2 regions of the Nonomuraea sp. NPDC059023 genome follow, and region 2 is predicted to be linked to the other one. Evidence: riboswitches for the same ligand, from Rfam matches in the RefSeq annotation. Region 2 holds a riboswitch; the other holds the start of a gene.

Region 1 (8,020 bases), on a different contig from region 2:
CCGCCACCATCGCCGCCGCCGAACTGGTCCCGTCGCCGACCACGTACCCGTCCGGACCGTCGGCGCTGACGATCCCGGTGCCCGGCGCGACCACCGACAGGTAGTCCTGGCGGTTGGAGAAGCGCGGCACCTTCATCCGCTTGTCCACCGCGCCCACGGCGATCACCCCGGGGTAGGCGGCGGGAAAGTTCTTGCGGTTGGCGTCGTCGCCGTCGTTGCCGGAGGAGGCGACGAGCACGGCCCCGCGGGAGATCGCGTACTGCACCGCCTCCTCCTCGGCCGCCGAGCCCTCCCACGAGCCGCTGCCGCCGCCCAGCGACATGCTGACGACCCGCGCGCCCCGGTCGACGGCGTACCGGATGCCCTGGGCGAGCGCGTCGCCGCCGCCCGCCGTGGCACGCTGCTTGCCGCGCAGCGGGTCGTCGTTCTCCAGCGTCACCCGGACCGACAACACCCGCGCGGCCGGGGCGACGCCCACCACGCCGCGTCCGCCGCTGTGGCCGCGCCCGGCGATGAGGCTGGCCATCGCGGTGCCGTGGTGACCCGTTCTGGCCGGCCCGCGTACGGGCCCGGTCAGGTCGGGCCCCTCGACGACCGCTCCGGCCAGGTCGGGGTGGCGGGCGTCCACGCCCGTGTCGAGCACGGCCACCAGCACCCCCTCGCCCCTGCTCACCTTCCACGCCTCGGGCACGCGCAACGCGGTGAGCTGCCACTGCTGCTGGCTCGCCGCCACGGCGGCCATGCCGCTTCTCGTGGCGACGCCGCGCATGCCGCTCGCGGGCGGGTCCGCGACGAGCAGCATGACGAGACAGACGGGCAGCAGCCCGGCCGCGGCGCGGATCACCGGGTGAGCGCCTTGTGCAGGGCCTCCGCCAGTTGCACCGCCGCCGCGCCGAGGCGCGGCTCGGTCCCGCCCTCCGGCTGGTACGGCCGGCCGTCGGCGTACCCGGCGGCGGTGAAGACCACGTACGGCCCGCCGGAGGCCGCCACGGCGCCGGTGACGTACTGGGCCTGGCCGAACCGCTCGGCCGCGCCGCCGGGAAAGGCCACGGGCCGCACGGTCGGCGCACGCCCCGCGACGCCGGCGTGGACCGCTCTGACGGGCAGCCAGGACGGCGCCCCGTCGAGCACGGCCACGCCCACGGTGGCGACGAAGGTCTGCGTGCTGTCGGAGTAGGTGGCCCGCAGGGTCGTCAGGCAGCGCGGCAGCATGGCCGCCGCGGCGGCCTGGAGCGCGACCCGGCACGGCGCTTCTGGCGCGACCCCGGCCAGCAGGTAGGTCACCCGCGCGCCGGACGGGCTCGCGCCGGTGAGCGCGGCGGGGAAGACTCTCGTCACCGGCCACGCGCGCCAGCGCTCGCTCACGTGCGGCTCGGCCGAGCCCCAGGGAGACTGAAGTAGGGACAACAATGCGACGGACAGCAGGAACACGTCTGCCTCGAAGGAAGGGGGAGGAGGCGCTCGAACTGCCGTGCATTCTGGCACGCAGGCGATGGTTCAATCCGACGCTTCGGTAAACAGACCGATACGCGGGGTAATGTCCCTATCGCACCGGAGCGGGGGAAAGGCGCACATGCGCGCCCGGCGGGAGCCCCAGGCGCTGGGCCGCATCACCCGAGTTCACGGCGATGGCGATGAGCCCCGCCGAGTCGGCGAAGGCCACCAGCTCACCCGGCGGCACCGCCGCGTACGTCTCCCGGTACGGCATCGACAACTGCCTGCGCCCCATCCACACGCCCAGCGTGTCGCCCACCCGGACCCCGAGCGCCGCCAGGTCGCCCGCGGCGATCGACAGCTGGGTGTTGCCGTAGCGGTCCACGGAGACCACCTCGCCCTCCACCGAGCCCTCGCGCAGCACCGACGTCGGCTCCGGCAGCGAGACGAGCCTGTTCAGCGGGATCTCCGGCCCGAGGTCGGACGGCTTGCCGCCCACGCACAGCCGCCCGGCCACCGGCGCGTACACGTCGCGGCCGTGGAAGGTCGGCGAGACCGGGTGCAGGAAGAGCGCGTCGTTGGTGATCTCGTAGGCGGACTCGGCGCCGCCGCAGGCGTGCACCGCCCAGGACAGCAGCCCGTTGTCCGGCCCGATGAACACCCGTCCCCCCGCGGCCACGGCCACCGCGCGCCTGGCCCCGCCCGCTCCCGGGTCCACGGCGCCGATGTGCACGCCGGGCGGGATGTACGGGATGGTCTGCGCGAGAACCGCCGCGCCCCGCCGTACGTCGCCCGAAGGGATCAGGTGGCACACGTCGATGACGCGGGCCTGCGGCGCGATTCCGACGATCACGCCATGGCAGGCAGCCACATAACCGTCTTCGAGTCCGTAATCGGTGAGAAGCGTTATGACTGGGGTCACACTTGGTGACTGTACGTCTCCCGATCCGCGGTGAACACCCGGCTTTGGCACATTACGATGGCCACGGGCCGCGTACGTATGGCGTGAGCGCCGTACGCCCTTCCGAGGAGGACGACCATGGACACCGCACCGGTCAGCGGTGACAGTGCTGCCCAGGAACCCGACCGTCAGCCCCTCACCGAACGAGACCTCCAGCTCCTCGCCTTCGAGCGCCAATGGTGGCGCTACGCCGGCGCGAAGGAGCAGGCCGTCAAGGAGACCTTCGGGTTCTCGGCCACGCGTTACTACCAGTTGCTCGGTGAACTCATCGACCGTCCCGAGGCGCTGGAGCAGGATCCGATGCTGGTCAAGCGACTGCGCCGGCTGCGGGCCACGCGGCAGCGCGAGCGCGCGGCCCGGCGACTCGGCATGCGCCCCTAGGTGGCTGGGTACTCCAGCCGCGTGAGGAACATCCCTGGAATCCAAGCGATAGTGAAAGATCCGTCAGGGGCGGTGATCGGGCTCGACTTCGACGGCACCCTGTCGCCCATCGTGCCCGATCCGGCCGCCGCGAGGATCCATTCCGCGGCTCCCGAGATCCTGGCCCAGCTCAGCGCCCAGGTGTCGGCCGTCGTCATCCTGACCGGCCGCCCCCCTGCCACCGTCCTCGAACTCGGTCCGGGCCTGACCGACGTGCCCGGCCTGGTGATCCTCGGGCACTACGGCTTCGAGCGGTGGGAGAACGGCCGCGTCAGCGCGCCGCCGCCGCCCGCCGGCGTGCCGCGGGCCGAGGCCGAACTGCCGATGCTGCTCGACGCCCTGGGCCTGACCGGAGTGGCCGTCGAGGACAAGGGGCGGGCGGTAGCCGTACACACGAGGCGTAGTCCCGATCCCGAGGGGGCTTTCGAGGCGCTGCGGCGGCCGCTCGCGGCGCTGGCGGAGCGCAACGGGCTGGTGGTCGAGCCCGGCCGGTACGTGCTGGAGCTGCGCCCGCCAGGCATGGACAAGGGCCAGGCGCTCTCGTTGTTCCTGGCCGAACGCGCGGCCAGATCGGTGATGTTCGTCGGCGACGACCTGGGCGATCTGGCCGCCTTCGACGCGGTACGCGCTTCGGGGTTGCCCGGTGTCACCGTGTGCAGTGGTTCGGCCGAGGTCACCGAGCTGGCCGAGCGGGCCGACATCGTCGTGGACGGGCCCGACGGCGTGATGGCGCTGCTCAAGGAGCTGACGGCCGCGGTTCGCGGCTGACCAGCACGCCCGCCACGGCCAGCGCGATCAGCACGGGGACCATGAGGAAGGCCGTGCGCGTCCCGAAGCCGTCGGCCAGCGCCCCCAGCGCGAACGGGCCCGCGGCCATCGCCAGCCCCGCGCAGACCGGCGAGACGGCCGTGGCCCGCACCGGGTCGTAGGCGAGCACGCCGGCCAGCGCGAGCGGGAAGTGCAGCGAGACGCCGAGCCCGCTGATCGCCAGCCCCGCGTAGGCGAACAGCGGATGCGTGCTCGACCAGAACAGCAGCCAGCCGGCCGCGGTCAGCAGCAGGGCGCCGGTGAGCAGCCCGGGCGCGCCCATGCGCAGGGCCAGCGGCGTCCCGGCGAAGCGGCCGACGGCCAGGCCGGCCGTGAACGCGGTCAGCCCGGTCGTGGCCGCCGCCACGCCCATCCCCGTGTTCGACGCGAACAGCTGCACCGCCCACAGGTTGAAGCAGAACTCCAGCGCGACCACCAGGAAGAGCACGCCGCCCGCCACGTAGAAGCGCCAGCCGGGCGGCGGCAGGCCGGCGCGGGCGGCGCCGTCGTGCGGGCGGCCGGCCACGCGGACGCGGCCGAGCGTGAGGGCGATCAGGACGCTGAGGATCGGGGTGATCAGCAGGGCCGCCCGCCAGCCGAGCGCGGTCTGCGCGGTGGCGCTGATCGCGTAGGTCATGGCGATGCCGAACAGGATCGCGACCGCGTTGGCCTCGCTGATCGCCGCCGGTCCCGCCGGGCCGTGGTGGTCGCTGAGCGCGGCCATCATGGCGTAGAGGGCCACCGAGCCGAACAGGCTGGACAGGCCGTAGCCCAGCAGGGTGGCGGGCAGGGCGGGGGTGAGCATGACCGGAACCAGGCCCGCGTTCATGCCGGCCAGGCTGCCCCAGATCGTGGCGCGCCGGCCGTACCTGCGCTCCAGGAACGGCAGCGCGGCGCCGGCCAGGAGCGTTCCCGCGGCCATCGCGGTGCCGTGCAGGGCGGCGACCGCGTTGGAGACCTGCTGTTCCTGGCGCAGCAGCGGCAGGACGGCGCTGAGCCCGTACAGGTAGGTGGCGAAGGCGCCGAGTTGTAAGTAGACGAGCCAGGTCGGGAGATCACGGGTCAGACGTATCCGGACTGTGGTCACTTGAGGCATTAAGTCAGGGCATCGAGCTGCGCCGCAAGCCACCTCTGGGGCGGCAGCGCGGTGGCCGCCGCGGCCAGGCTGGCGGCCCTGCGCGTACGCTCCTCCTCGGGCATGACCAGGGCGGTGTGCAGGGCCTGGGCGGTCTCCAGGACGTCGTAGGGGTTGACCACGAGCGCGTCGGCGCCCAGTTCGGCGGCGGCGCCGGCCTCGCGCGAGAGCACCAGGACGCAGCGGGGCGACAGGATCGGGCCCTCCTTGGCGACCAGGTTCATGCCGTCGCGGATCGGGTTGACCAGCAGCACGTCGGCCATCCGGTAGGCGGCGAGGCTGCGCGCGTAGTCGTCGTTGACGTTGAGTATCAGCGGGTCCCAGTCCTCGGTGGCGTACTCGTCCTCGATCTCCTTGGCGCAGCGCTGCACCGCCGCGGTGTACTCGCGGTACTCGGGCAGGTCGTGGCGGCTCGGGTAGGCGAAGGCCAGGTGCACCACGCGGCCGTGCCACTCGGGATGTGCGGCCAGGAACTCGCGGTAGGCGACCAGGCCGCGCACGATGTTCTTGGACAGCTCGGTGCGGTCGATGCGGACGATCAGCTTCCTGTCACCGGTCTGCGCGCGCAGCGCCGCCACGTTCGACTCCACGTCCGGCTCGCAGGCGCGCCGCCACAACTGCTCGCCGTCGACGCCGAGCGCGTGCACGCCGATCCTGGTCGTGCGGCCCTCGTGGGTGACGCCGCGCGCGTCCACCCGGGCGCCCAGCAGGGCCGCGCAGCAGTCGGTGAACGCCCGCGCCCACCGCTCGGTGAGGAACCCGGCGTGATCGGCTCCCAGAATGCCTTCCAGGACCTCACGGGCCACCTCGTCGGGCAGCAGCGCGAAGTACTCCGGCGGGGCCCAGGGGGTGTGGCTGAAATGCGCGATGCGCAGGTCGGGGCGCTCGGCGCGGAGCATGGCCGGGGTGAGGGTCAGGTGGTAGTCCTGCACCATCACGCGCGCCTCGTGCCCGGCCTCCTCGGCCAGCGCCAGCGCGAAGGCGCCGTTGTAGTCGCGGTAGGACTCCCACTCGCGCTGGAACCTGGTGCCGAAGTGCGGGGAGTTGGGGATGTCGTAGAGCAGGTGGTTGACGAACCACAGCGTGGAGTTGGCCACGGCGTTGTAGGCGCGGTGGAAGGTCGCGGGGGCGATGTCCAGCATGCGCAGCGACCCGGTGTCGTAGCCGGCCTGGTCGAGGCGGCCGCCGGGAGCCTGCCGTACGGCGCTGCGGTCGCCGTCGGAAAGGGCCGCGCAGACCCACAGCACGCCCTCGTCCTTCGCCACGCCGGAAAGGCCCGAGACCAGGCCGCCGCCACCGCGTTTCATGGTGAGTTCACCGTCGTCGGAGACGGTGAAGGAGACAGGACCGCGGTTCGAGGCGACCAGGACGCTGTTCATTTAACTATCCTCCGCTCATAGGATCCCGCTATGGCGCTTGATGAGCTAACCGAGGAACTGGCCCGCTCCGCAGCCGCTGGAGATCATCGCGCACTCGGCGAGCTCTTGCGGCGGATCGAGCCGCACGTACTCCGCCACTGCGCGCGAATCCTGCCCTATCACCAGGACGCGGAGGAGGCCTGCCAGGACACTCTGCTGGCCGTCGCGCGCAACATCGGGCGGTTCGAGGGCAGGGCGCGGTTCAGCACGTGGCTGCACATCGTGACGGCCAACTGCGCCCGCACGACCTACCGGTCGCTGAAGCGGCGGGCGGCCGAGCAGAGCTCCGACGAACTGCCCACGCAGAAGCCGGACGTGGCCCGGGTGAGCGTGATCGCGGGCTCGCGCCTGGACCTGCTCGACGCGATGGAGGCGCTGGAGGCGTCCAAACCCGACCTGGCGCAGGCGCTCGTGCTGCGCGACATCGTGCAGCTCGACTACAACGAGGTGGCCGAGCAGCTCGGCATCCCTCTCGGCACCGCGAAATCCCGCATCCACCAGGCGCGCAAGTACGTGCAGGGCGTGCTCGGGGAGGACTATCGGTGAGACGGTTTGTCTCACTGGTCGAGACGGGTGGGCAACCGATCCGCTTGACCAGGTAGAGTCCCTTTCGACAACTACATATTGCTCATCCAGAGGGGTGGAGGGACCGGCCCTGCGAAGCCCCGGCAACCCTCCCGGATTGTGACTCGCACCCGCGAGGCCGACCGGGACAAGGTGCCAATTCCGGTCTGTGGTCAAGGTGGCCGCAGGCGAAGATGAGGGAAGGCCTCGCTTCATGTCGCTCGACTTCGGTCCTGCTGTAGCTCTCTCCTGCCGCGAGTGCGGCACCCGCTATGACCTCGGCCCCAGTTTCGCGTGTCTGGAGTGTTTCGGGCCACTCGAAGTGGCCTATGACTTCGGTACGGTGACCCGCTCGCAGATCGAGTCCGGTCCGACCAACATCTGGCGTTACCAGGCGCTCCTGCCGGTCCCCGTGGACGTGGCGGCCAAGCAGAACATGAACCCCGGCTGGACCAAGCTGGTCAAGGCCGGCAACCTCGGCCGCACGCTCGGCATCAAGTCGCTGCACATCAAGGACGACTCCGGCAATCCCACCCACTCCTTCAAGGACCGTGTGGTGGCCATCGCCGTCGAGGCGGCCCGCAACTTCGGCTTCCACACCCTGTCCTGCTCCTCCACCGGCAACCTGGCCGGCGCGGTCACCGCGGCCGCCGCCAGGGCCGGGCTCGACGCGTGCGTCTTCATCCCCGCCGACCTGGAGCAGGCCAAGATCGCCATGGCCCGGGTGTTCGGCGGCAGGCTGATCGGCATCGAGGGCACCTACGACGAGGTCAACCGCTTCTGCTCCGAGCTCATCGGCGACCCGCTTGGCGACAAGTGGGGCTTCGTCAACGTGAACCTGCGGCCGTACTACGCCGAGGGGTCCAAGACGCTGGCCTACGAGATCGCCGAGCAGCTCGGGTGGAGGCTGCCCGAGCAGATCGTCATCCCGATCGCCTCCGGCTCCCAGCTCACGAAGATCGACAAGGGCTTCAAGGAACTCGTGGCGCTCGGGCTGGTCGAGGACACGCCCTACAAGGTGTTCGGGGCCCAGGCGCTCGGGTGCTCGCCGGTGTCGGCGGCGTACAAGGCCGGGCACGACGTGGTCCAGCCGGTCAAGCCGGACACCATCGCCAAGTCGCTGGCCATCGGGAACCCGGCTGACGGGCCGTACGTGCTCGACATCGCCCGCCGTACGGGAGGGGCGGTGGAAGACGTCACCGACGCCGAGATCGTCGCGGCCATCAAGCTCCTGGCCTCCACGGAGGGCATCTTCGCCGAGACCGCGGGCGGCGTCACCGT
Region 2 (8,020 bases):
GTGGAGGGGTGCTGGGGGCCGATGTTGAGGACCATGTCCTCTGTGGCCAGTTCCTTCGCCCCTGCGCCGATCCCGATGATGCGCTCGGTCATTTCCCCATGCTCCCATCGGCCTCGCGCGCGATCTACTGTGCGGTCCTTTCATTCTGTACGGCGCGCCCAGGCGTAACGGGCCGTTCAAGAGACGGTATGGGGAGGAGTCGCAGGTCAGAGTGGTGGGGGACAATTACCACAACGGGGGGAGAAACCACCATGAAGCTAGCTTTCGACCTAGCTGCCCTGATCTCGCGAGTGACCATCGGCGTGATCTTCGTGGCCCACGGGTGGCAGAAATGGCAGAACGGACTGGGACCGACGTCACAGATGTTCACCCAGTCCGGCGTGCCCCAACCCGAGCTCGCGGCCGGTTTCACGACCGTGGCCGAGCTCGTGGGCGGCAGCTTCCTGATCATCGGACTGCTGACCCGCCTGGCCGCGCTGGCCCTGCTGTGCGTCAGCCTGGGCGCGATCATCTTCGTCCACGGTAAGAACGGCATCTTCGTCACCGACATGGGCTGGGAACTCGTCGGCGCGCTGGGCGCGGCCTGCCTGCTCCTGCTGGCCGCCGGGGCAGGCCGGATCAGCGTCGACAGCATCGCCCGCACGATCCTGAGCAGGCGCGCGGCCGACCAGACGCTGCCGGAGTCGACCGGGAGCGGCGCGACGACCACGACCATGCCCACGAACGTCCGCACCGTGCGGGAACCGCGCACCGAGCCGGAACAGCCCGGCAACGGGACGCAGCCACCCACCCAGCCGAACCCGCCCACCCAGACGCAGGCGCCCGGCAACGGGACGGAGTCGCGCGCCGACGTGCCGCGCCAGCCCACTCCGCCACCCGCCACGAGCAGCGGCGCGGCCCTGAGCGACGACGACATGAAGGCGCTCGACGCGCTGATGTCCGACGACCAGCCGAGGAAGAACCCGCCCGAGTGACGCCTAACGGGCGGCGAGGTTGACGGCAGAGAGGTCCCGCAGTGCGGTGATGAGCCGGTCGATGTGCTCGTCGGTGGTGCCGATGCCGATCGAGGCGCGCACCGCGGAAGCCGTCCCGTCCTCACAACCGCCGTCGGCGGTGCCCAGCAGATGCCGCACGAACGGGTGCGCGCAGAACTTGCCGTCGCGCACGCCGATCCCGTACTCGCCGGACAGCGCCTCGGCGACCTCGCGCGCGCTGTAGCCGTCCACGATGAAGGAGACGATGCCCACCCGCGGGTGGTCGGGACCCCACAGCGACAGCTCCCGCACGCCCTCGATCGAGGCCAGGCCGTCGCGCAGCCGCGCGATCAGCCGCTCCTCCTCGATGACCAGCGGCGCCCAGCCGGTCGCGCTCAGCGCGTCGCACGCCGCCGCCAGCGCGATCGCGCCGATCACGTTCGGGGTGCCGGCCTCGTGCCGGGGCTCGGGGTCGTCATGCCACTCGGTGGACTCCTCGTCCGCGCCGACCGACTTCACCGCGCCGCCACCCTTGAGGTACGGCTCGCCGCTCGCCAGCCAGTCACGGCGCCCGATCAGCACACCGGCGCCGAAGGGCGCGTACAGCTTGTGGCCGGAGAAGACGACGTAGTCCAGGTCCAGGGCGGTCAGGTTGAGCTGGCGGTGCGGGACGAGCTGGGCGGCGTCGACCAGGATGCGGGCGCCGTGCCGGTGGGCGATGTGCGCGAGGGCGGCGATGGGCCACAGCTCGCCGGTGACGTTGGAGGCGGCGGTGACGACGAGCAGCTTGGGGCCGGAGATGGCGGCGAGGGCCTCGTCGGCCTGGCGGACGGCTTCGCCGGGGAAGGCGGGCGGCGCCAGCCGTACCGTCTTGTTCCAGGGGAGCAGCGAGGCGTGGTGCTCGCTGTCGAAGACCACGGTGGTGGTGCCCGCGGGCAGGACGCCGGCCAGCAGGTTCGTGGCGTCGGTGGTGTTGCGGGTGAAGATGACCGCGTCGTCGGGGCGGGCGCCGGCGAAGGCGCGGACGGTGTGGCGGGCCTGCTCGTAGCGGGCGGTGGTGAGCTGGGAGGCGTAGCCGGCGCCGCGGTGCACGCTGGAGTAGGCCGGGAGCGCGGCGGTGACGGCGGCGCTGACCGGCTCCAGACAGGGGGCGCTGGCGGCGTAGTCGAGGTTGGCGTAACCGACCAGCTTGCCGCCCTTGACCGGGACCTCCAGGTCGGCGCCGAGCACGGCCGGGACGGCACGGGCCTCGCCGTGCTGGGGCTGCTGCGACTGGGTCTGGGCGGGGACGGAGCTGAAGATGGTCAGCGTGGACACGGCAAGTCTCCTGGGGTCGTCGGGACCCCTGGAATCGCCACGGAGCCCGCGCTTGCCCGCCACACCTCGTGACGGACCAGGTCCTCACCCGGGGCACCCCGCCGCGGACGCGAGGGTTGCCGGCCAGCTAGCCGGGGCTTGTCGCTGGCACTCATGACCTACACGCAGCACTATAAGCGACACCCGGCCATAAATAGCAACCCCTTAACGCTGCGACCCGTCGTTGACCACCTCTCTGGGGTGGATCATCCCAGGCCAGCGACATATCCGAACTACTAAGGGGGATCGTGAACTTCTGCGGGGGTTAGGTCGTTGGTACCGGGAGATAGTTCCCGACAACGGAGGTGCGGAGATGTGGGACTGGGTAAGCAACCCGGAGATCTGGATCGGGTTCTTCACCCTGGTCGCCCTGGAGATCGTCCTGGGAATCGACAACATCATCTTCATCTCGATCCTCGCCGGGAAACTCCCTGAGCACCAGCGCGACCGGGCCCGGGTGCTCGGACTGGCCGCCGCGCTCATCAGCCGACTGCTCCTGCTGCTCGCCCTGTCCTGGGTGGTCAGGCTGACCGAGCCCTTGTTCGCCGTCTTCGGCCATGACATATCCGGCCGTGACCTGATTCTCATCCTCGGCGGCCTGTTCCTGCTGGCCAAGAGCGTCACCGAGATCGGCCACAGCATGGAGCTGAAGGGCGACAACGGCAAGCCGCGCAAGGCCGCCTCGTTCGCCTCGGTGATCATCCAGATCATGATCCTGGACATCGTCTTCTCGCTCGACTCGGTCATCACCGCGGTCGGCATGGTGAACGAGTTGGGTGTCATGGTCGCGGCGGTGATTGTGTCGGTGCTGGTCATGCTGTTCGCCTCCGGCCCGATCAGCCGCTTCGTGGACAAGCACCCGAGCATCAAGATGCTGGCCCTGTCCTTCCTGGTGCTGATCGGCGTGGTGCTTCTCGCGGAGGGCTTCGGCCAGCACATCTCCAAGGGCTACATCTACTTCGCGATGGCCTTCTCGGTCATCGTCGAACTGCTCAACATCAGGATGCGCAGCAGGCAGGCCAAGCGGTCCGAGCAGGAGAACGCCAAGGACGGCAGCTCGTAGGATGAAGCGGTGCGCTTTGACCCGTGGAATCCGGATTTCGTAGCCCATCCGTACGACGTCTACGCCGAGCTGAGGCGGGCTGAGCCGGTCAGCTTCTTCGAGCCGACCGGCCAGTACCTGGTCTCGCGGTACGCCGACGTCAACGCGCTACTGCGTGATCGCCGGCTCGGCCGTTCCTACCTGCACGTCGCCGAGCACGAGGAGTTCGGGCAGGAGGCGCCGCCGGACTTCCAGGAGCCGTTCTGGCGGGTGGTCAACGCGAGCATGCTCGACGTGGAGCCCCCCGTCCACACGCGGCTGCGCCGCCTGGTCTCCAAGGCGTTCACGCCGAGGATGGTCGAGTCGCTACGGCCGCGCGTACGGGCGATCGCGGGCGGGCTGGTGGACGCCTTCGTGGCCAAGGGCGGCGGCGACCTGCTCGCCGAGGTGGCCGAGCCGCTGCCGGTGACGGTGATCGCCGAGATGCTCGGCATTCCCGACGCCGACCGGCACCTGCTGCGCCCCTGGTCGGCCGACATCTGCCTCATGTACGAGCTGAACCCGTCGCCGCAGGCCCAGCACACGGCGGTCCGCGCGGCGGCCGAGTTCGCCGACTACCTGAAGGACCTGGCCCGCGAGCGCAGGCGGCAGCCCGGCGAGGATCTCGTCAGCGCGCTGGCCCAGATCGAGGAGCTGACCGAGGACGAGCTGGTCGGCACCTGCGTGCTGCTGCTCAACGCCGGTCACGAGGCCACCGTGAACGTCACCGGCAACGGCTGGTGGTCGCTGTTCAGGAACCCGGCCGAGCTGGAACGGCTGCGCGCCGACCGCTCCCTGCTCCCGACGGCGATCGAGGAGCTGATGCGCTGGGACACGCCGCTGCAGATGTTCGAGCGCTGGGTTCTGGAGGACATCGAGGTGGAGGGCGTGGCGATCCCGAAGGGTGTGGAGGTGGCGCTGCTGTTCGGCTCCGCCAACCGCGATCCCGACGTCTTCGCCGACCCCGACCGCCTGGACGTGGGCCGCGCCGACAACCCGCACATCTCCTTCGGCGCCGGCATCCACTTCTGCCTGGGCGCGCCGCTGGCCAGGATCGAGCTCATGGAGTCCTTCGGCGCCCTGCTGGAGAAGGCGCCGAACCTGGAGCTGGTCCGCGAGCCGGTGTGGAAGCCCGGCTACGTCATCCGCGGCCTGGAGTCGCTGGAGGTCACGACCGGCTGATCGCCCGGTCGCCGCCGAACATCCCGGCCGGGTCGTGCCGCTGTTTGACCTCCGCCAGCCGCCGCAGGTGCTCGGGGGTGAAGGCCCGCGCCGCCTGCTCCGGCACGCCCATGAAGTTGAGCGGCACGAACCCGGTCGCGCTGCCCGCCAGCGCGGCCGAGAACCGGTCGCCGAAAGCCGCCACCTCGGCCGCGGCCCGCTCGTCCGGCACCATGCTGACGGCCCCGACGGCGAAGTCGCCCTGCCAGTAGCCAAGCCCGGCGTCGTCCGCGTGCGGGAGCCCGGCCACATGCCTGACCAGGATGAAGGCGTACGGCTCCGCCCCGCGCGGCGCCACCTCCACCAGGTAGTCGATCACCGCGTCGGACAGCTCCGTCACCATCTCGCCCCGCATCGTGTAGGGCAGCGGGTCGACCGGATCCCGGGTCACCGCGTCGATCTCGGTGAACGGCAGCGGCCCGGCCATGTCCACCACCAGGCCGGGCACCGCCCGCATCGGCGCGACCAGGTCCTCGGCGCTGGAGCCGGTGGCGCACAGGCACACGCGCACGTACGAGCGGCCGCGCATCGGCTCGGGCACGAAGGGCGCGTCCGGCAGATGGAGCGTCCCGGCGGCCGAGGTGATCGAGGCCGGCAGGTCCGCGGTCCACTCGCGGTAGGCGGTCAGCACCTGCCGGGTCAGCTCGACCGGCCAGTACAGGCCGCCGCCGTAGATCCGCGGTTCGGGGACGAGCTTGATCCGCAGCGCGGTGACCGCGCCGAGGTTCGGTCCGCCGCCGCGCAGCGCCCACATGAGGTCCGGCTCGCCGGCGTCGTCGAGCCACCGCAGGTTCCCGTCGGCGGTGACGATCTGGGCGGCGGTGATGGCGTCGCAGGCCAGGCCGTACTGGCGGGACAGGAAGCCGAGCCCGCCGCCGAGGCTGTTGCCGACGACGCCGACGTGGGTGCTGGATCCGGTCAGCGGCACCAGGCCGTGGGGGTGGGCGGCGGCGATGACGTCCTTCCACGTGGCGCCGGCGCCGACCGTGGCGGTGCCGGCGGCCGGGTCGATCTCGACGCCGGTCAGCTCGGAGGTGATGATGAGCAGGTCGCCGGTCGTGGCCGGGCGCAGCGCGCCGTGGCCGGTGTTCTGCACGCGGACGCGTAGATCGTGCGCGGCGGCGTAGCGGACCGCCTCCCGGACGTGCTCGGGCGATGTGGCCAGCACGGTGAGGGAGGGTTCGTGGGTGACGGCGAGGTTCCAGGGGGTGGGAGCCGCGCGGAGCAGACCACTGGGCAGATCCATGAGGGTAATCGTCTCATGGCGGAGAGTGATCACGCATGCTGCTGGAGCCAGCCGAAGCCGCCCAGGCCGCGCGGGTCGATCAGCTCGCCCTCCTCGGAGGCGCGCGCCAGCGCGCGCAGGTACCCGCGGGGGTCGGTGTGGGCCAGGTCGAGGGGCGGGCGGGCGGCGGTGATGCCGAGGGCGCGCAGGGTGTCGCGCTGTGTGGACAACGTTGTGGATATCGCGCCGGCCCGCTCACCGGCGGCGGCACACGAGTCGAGTGCCACGTGTGCGGTGATGTCGCAGGTCCCGTCTGGTATGGGCGGGACGACCGAACCGTCGCGGTATCCGGTGAGCGTTCCGCAGGGCGGCCGGTTATCCACAGGGTGTGAATAGTCGACGGCCACCGCCAGGCCGCGGGCCAGCCGTACGATGACCGCCGCCCACGCGGCGTCACGGGCGCGGCCGATCTCCGCGCGGGCGCCGACGCACGCCAGGGGCCACCAGCGGGCGAGCCACTCCTCGTCGGCGGGGTGCGGTGGCTCGCCGAGGCGCTCCTCGCCGGTCTCGGTGTCGACCATGACCAGCCGGGGGCCCTCGGCGGTGTGCTCGGCCACGTCGAGCGGGATGTTGTCGAGCCACTCGTTGGCGATCGCCAGGCCGGTGATGCCGCCGGGGATGGTCTGCGACCAGGCGATGCGCTCGGGCAGCTGGGACGGCCTGGCGGAGAGGTCGACGGCGGTGACGTTCAGGCGTACGGCCAGCTCGGGCGGTGCGGCCGCGAGCACGCGGCTGACCAGGACCCCCTCCCCGGCGCCGACGTCGACGAAGTCGAGTCGCTCCGGGTGGCCGAGCTCGGCGTCGACCCGGAGAAGGAGCGTGAGCGCCGCGTCGGCGAACGCGGCCCCGGCGCTGACCGAGGTGCGAAAGTGGCCGGAAGGGCGTTCGCGCAGGTAGAAACCCCTGTCGCCATAGAGTGCGCGCTCCATCGCGGCACGCCAGGTGAGCCACATTCCTGGACTATCTCATGACCAGGCGCCGACACGCACAGTGATGTCATGACTACTTATTGTGGCGAGATTGCGCTATCGTTACTCATGGTCACCGGCGATCGTCCCGGCCCGCCCCCCAGCGGGCTCGGTCCGGTCCCGCCGGTCGGCCGAGTAAGTAGCTGAAGCGGCCACCCGGGGTCGCGTCATCGAGAGGAGCCCCCCAAATGCTCAAGAAGACCTTCGTCGCGGCCGGCGCCTTCGCCATGCTGGCCCTGGCCACCCCAGCCCAGGCCGACCTCGTCACCTCCGGTAACAACGGCGTGCTCTCCGGCAACCAGGTGTTCGCCCCGGTCCGGATTCCGATCAACATCTGTGGCAACGCCGTCGCCGTGCTCGGCCAGGCGGTCGCCGGCTGCAAGGGCGGCGCGCACACCAGGTAGACGGACGGAGGGCTCGGACCGGTTATGGCAACCCGGCCCGAGCCCTTTTCGGCCGGCCAGTCGGCGGATGGCCGGTCGATGGTGCACTCCCAAGGGGGTAGCACATCGTCATTGCGGGCGTCGGGTCCACTATGGGCTCGGCGCCCGCTGCCATGCGATGAAAATCCCCTCTCCTCATCTCTCCCGACAGGGGGTGCACGTTTTGTATGCCCTTGTCGGATTTGTCGTTAACGCAACATGCGGTAAAAGCCCGGTCACCTGTGCATGGCAAGGCTCCAGTTACGCTGGTCGGCAGCGCCAACAGGGGACAGGGACAGGACGACATGGACGCAGGTGATCGCCCGGCACGGCTGGCCGTCGGCGTGGTCGGGGCGGGCAAAGTGGGCTCGGCACTCGGTGCCGCGCTGGCCCAGGCCGGCCATCGCATCGTGGCCGCCAGCGGGGTCTCCGACAGTTCCCAGCGCTGGGCTGCCGAGCGGCTCGGCGTCGCCACCTCCAGGCCCGAGGACGTGGTCGCGGCCGGCGAGCTGATCCTTCTCACGGTGCCCGACGACGCGTTGCCCGGCCTGGTCGGCGGTCTGGCCGCCACCGGCGCCGACCTGCGCGGCAAGCTGGTCGTCCACGCCAGCGGCGCCTACGGGCTGTCCGTGCTCGACCCGGCGGCGCGGGCTGGAGCGCTCCCGCTGGCGCTCCACCCGGTGATGACGTTCACCGGCCGTGACGACGACATC

Evidence for each region. A riboswitch is a leader RNA that binds a small molecule or an ion and turns the genes downstream of it on or off. The one in region 2 is predicted to bind S-adenosylmethionine.
Region 1: it holds a riboswitch for S-adenosylmethionine, as region 2 does, so the genes downstream of both, thrC (threonine synthase) here and ACFWYW_RS49040 (aminotransferase class V-fold PLP-dependent enzyme) in region 2, are expected to answer to the same signal.

What each region holds. Positions count from the first base shown of each region.
Region 1 is NZ_JBHYIO010000009.1:276,513-284,532, reverse strand. Features, by position in the region: gene ACFWYW_RS18335 (S8 family serine peptidase) at 1-844, opposite strand, end outside; gene ACFWYW_RS18330 (hypothetical protein) at 841-1,365, opposite strand; gene ACFWYW_RS18325 (S-adenosyl-l-methionine hydroxide adenosyltransferase family protein) at 1,544-2,356, opposite strand; gene ACFWYW_RS18320 (DUF3263 domain-containing protein) at 2,474-2,776, shown strand; gene otsB (trehalose-phosphatase) at 2,828-3,583, shown strand; gene ACFWYW_RS18310 (MFS transporter) at 3,552-4,709, opposite strand; gene ACFWYW_RS18305 (trehalose-6-phosphate synthase) at 4,718-6,136, opposite strand; gene ACFWYW_RS18300 (RNA polymerase sigma factor) at 6,167-6,721, shown strand; SAM riboswitch class I at 6,801-6,940, shown strand; gene thrC (threonine synthase) at 6,954-8,020, shown strand, end outside.
Region 2 is NZ_JBHYIO010000044.1:64,855-72,874, forward strand. Features, by position in the region: gene ACFWYW_RS49030 (NADH-quinone oxidoreductase subunit D) at 1-92, opposite strand, end outside; gene ACFWYW_RS49035 (DoxX family protein) at 252-974, shown strand; gene ACFWYW_RS49040 (aminotransferase class V-fold PLP-dependent enzyme) at 978-2,291, opposite strand; SAM riboswitch class IV at 2,335-2,450, opposite strand; gene ACFWYW_RS49045 (TerC family protein) at 2,644-3,393, shown strand; gene ACFWYW_RS49050 (cytochrome P450) at 3,403-4,593, shown strand; gene ACFWYW_RS49055 (FAD-binding oxidoreductase) at 4,580-5,878, opposite strand; gene ACFWYW_RS49060 (SAM-dependent methyltransferase) at 5,908-6,846, opposite strand; gene ACFWYW_RS49065 (chaplin) at 7,074-7,289, shown strand; gene ACFWYW_RS49070 (Rossmann-like and DUF2520 domain-containing protein) at 7,613-8,020, shown strand, end outside.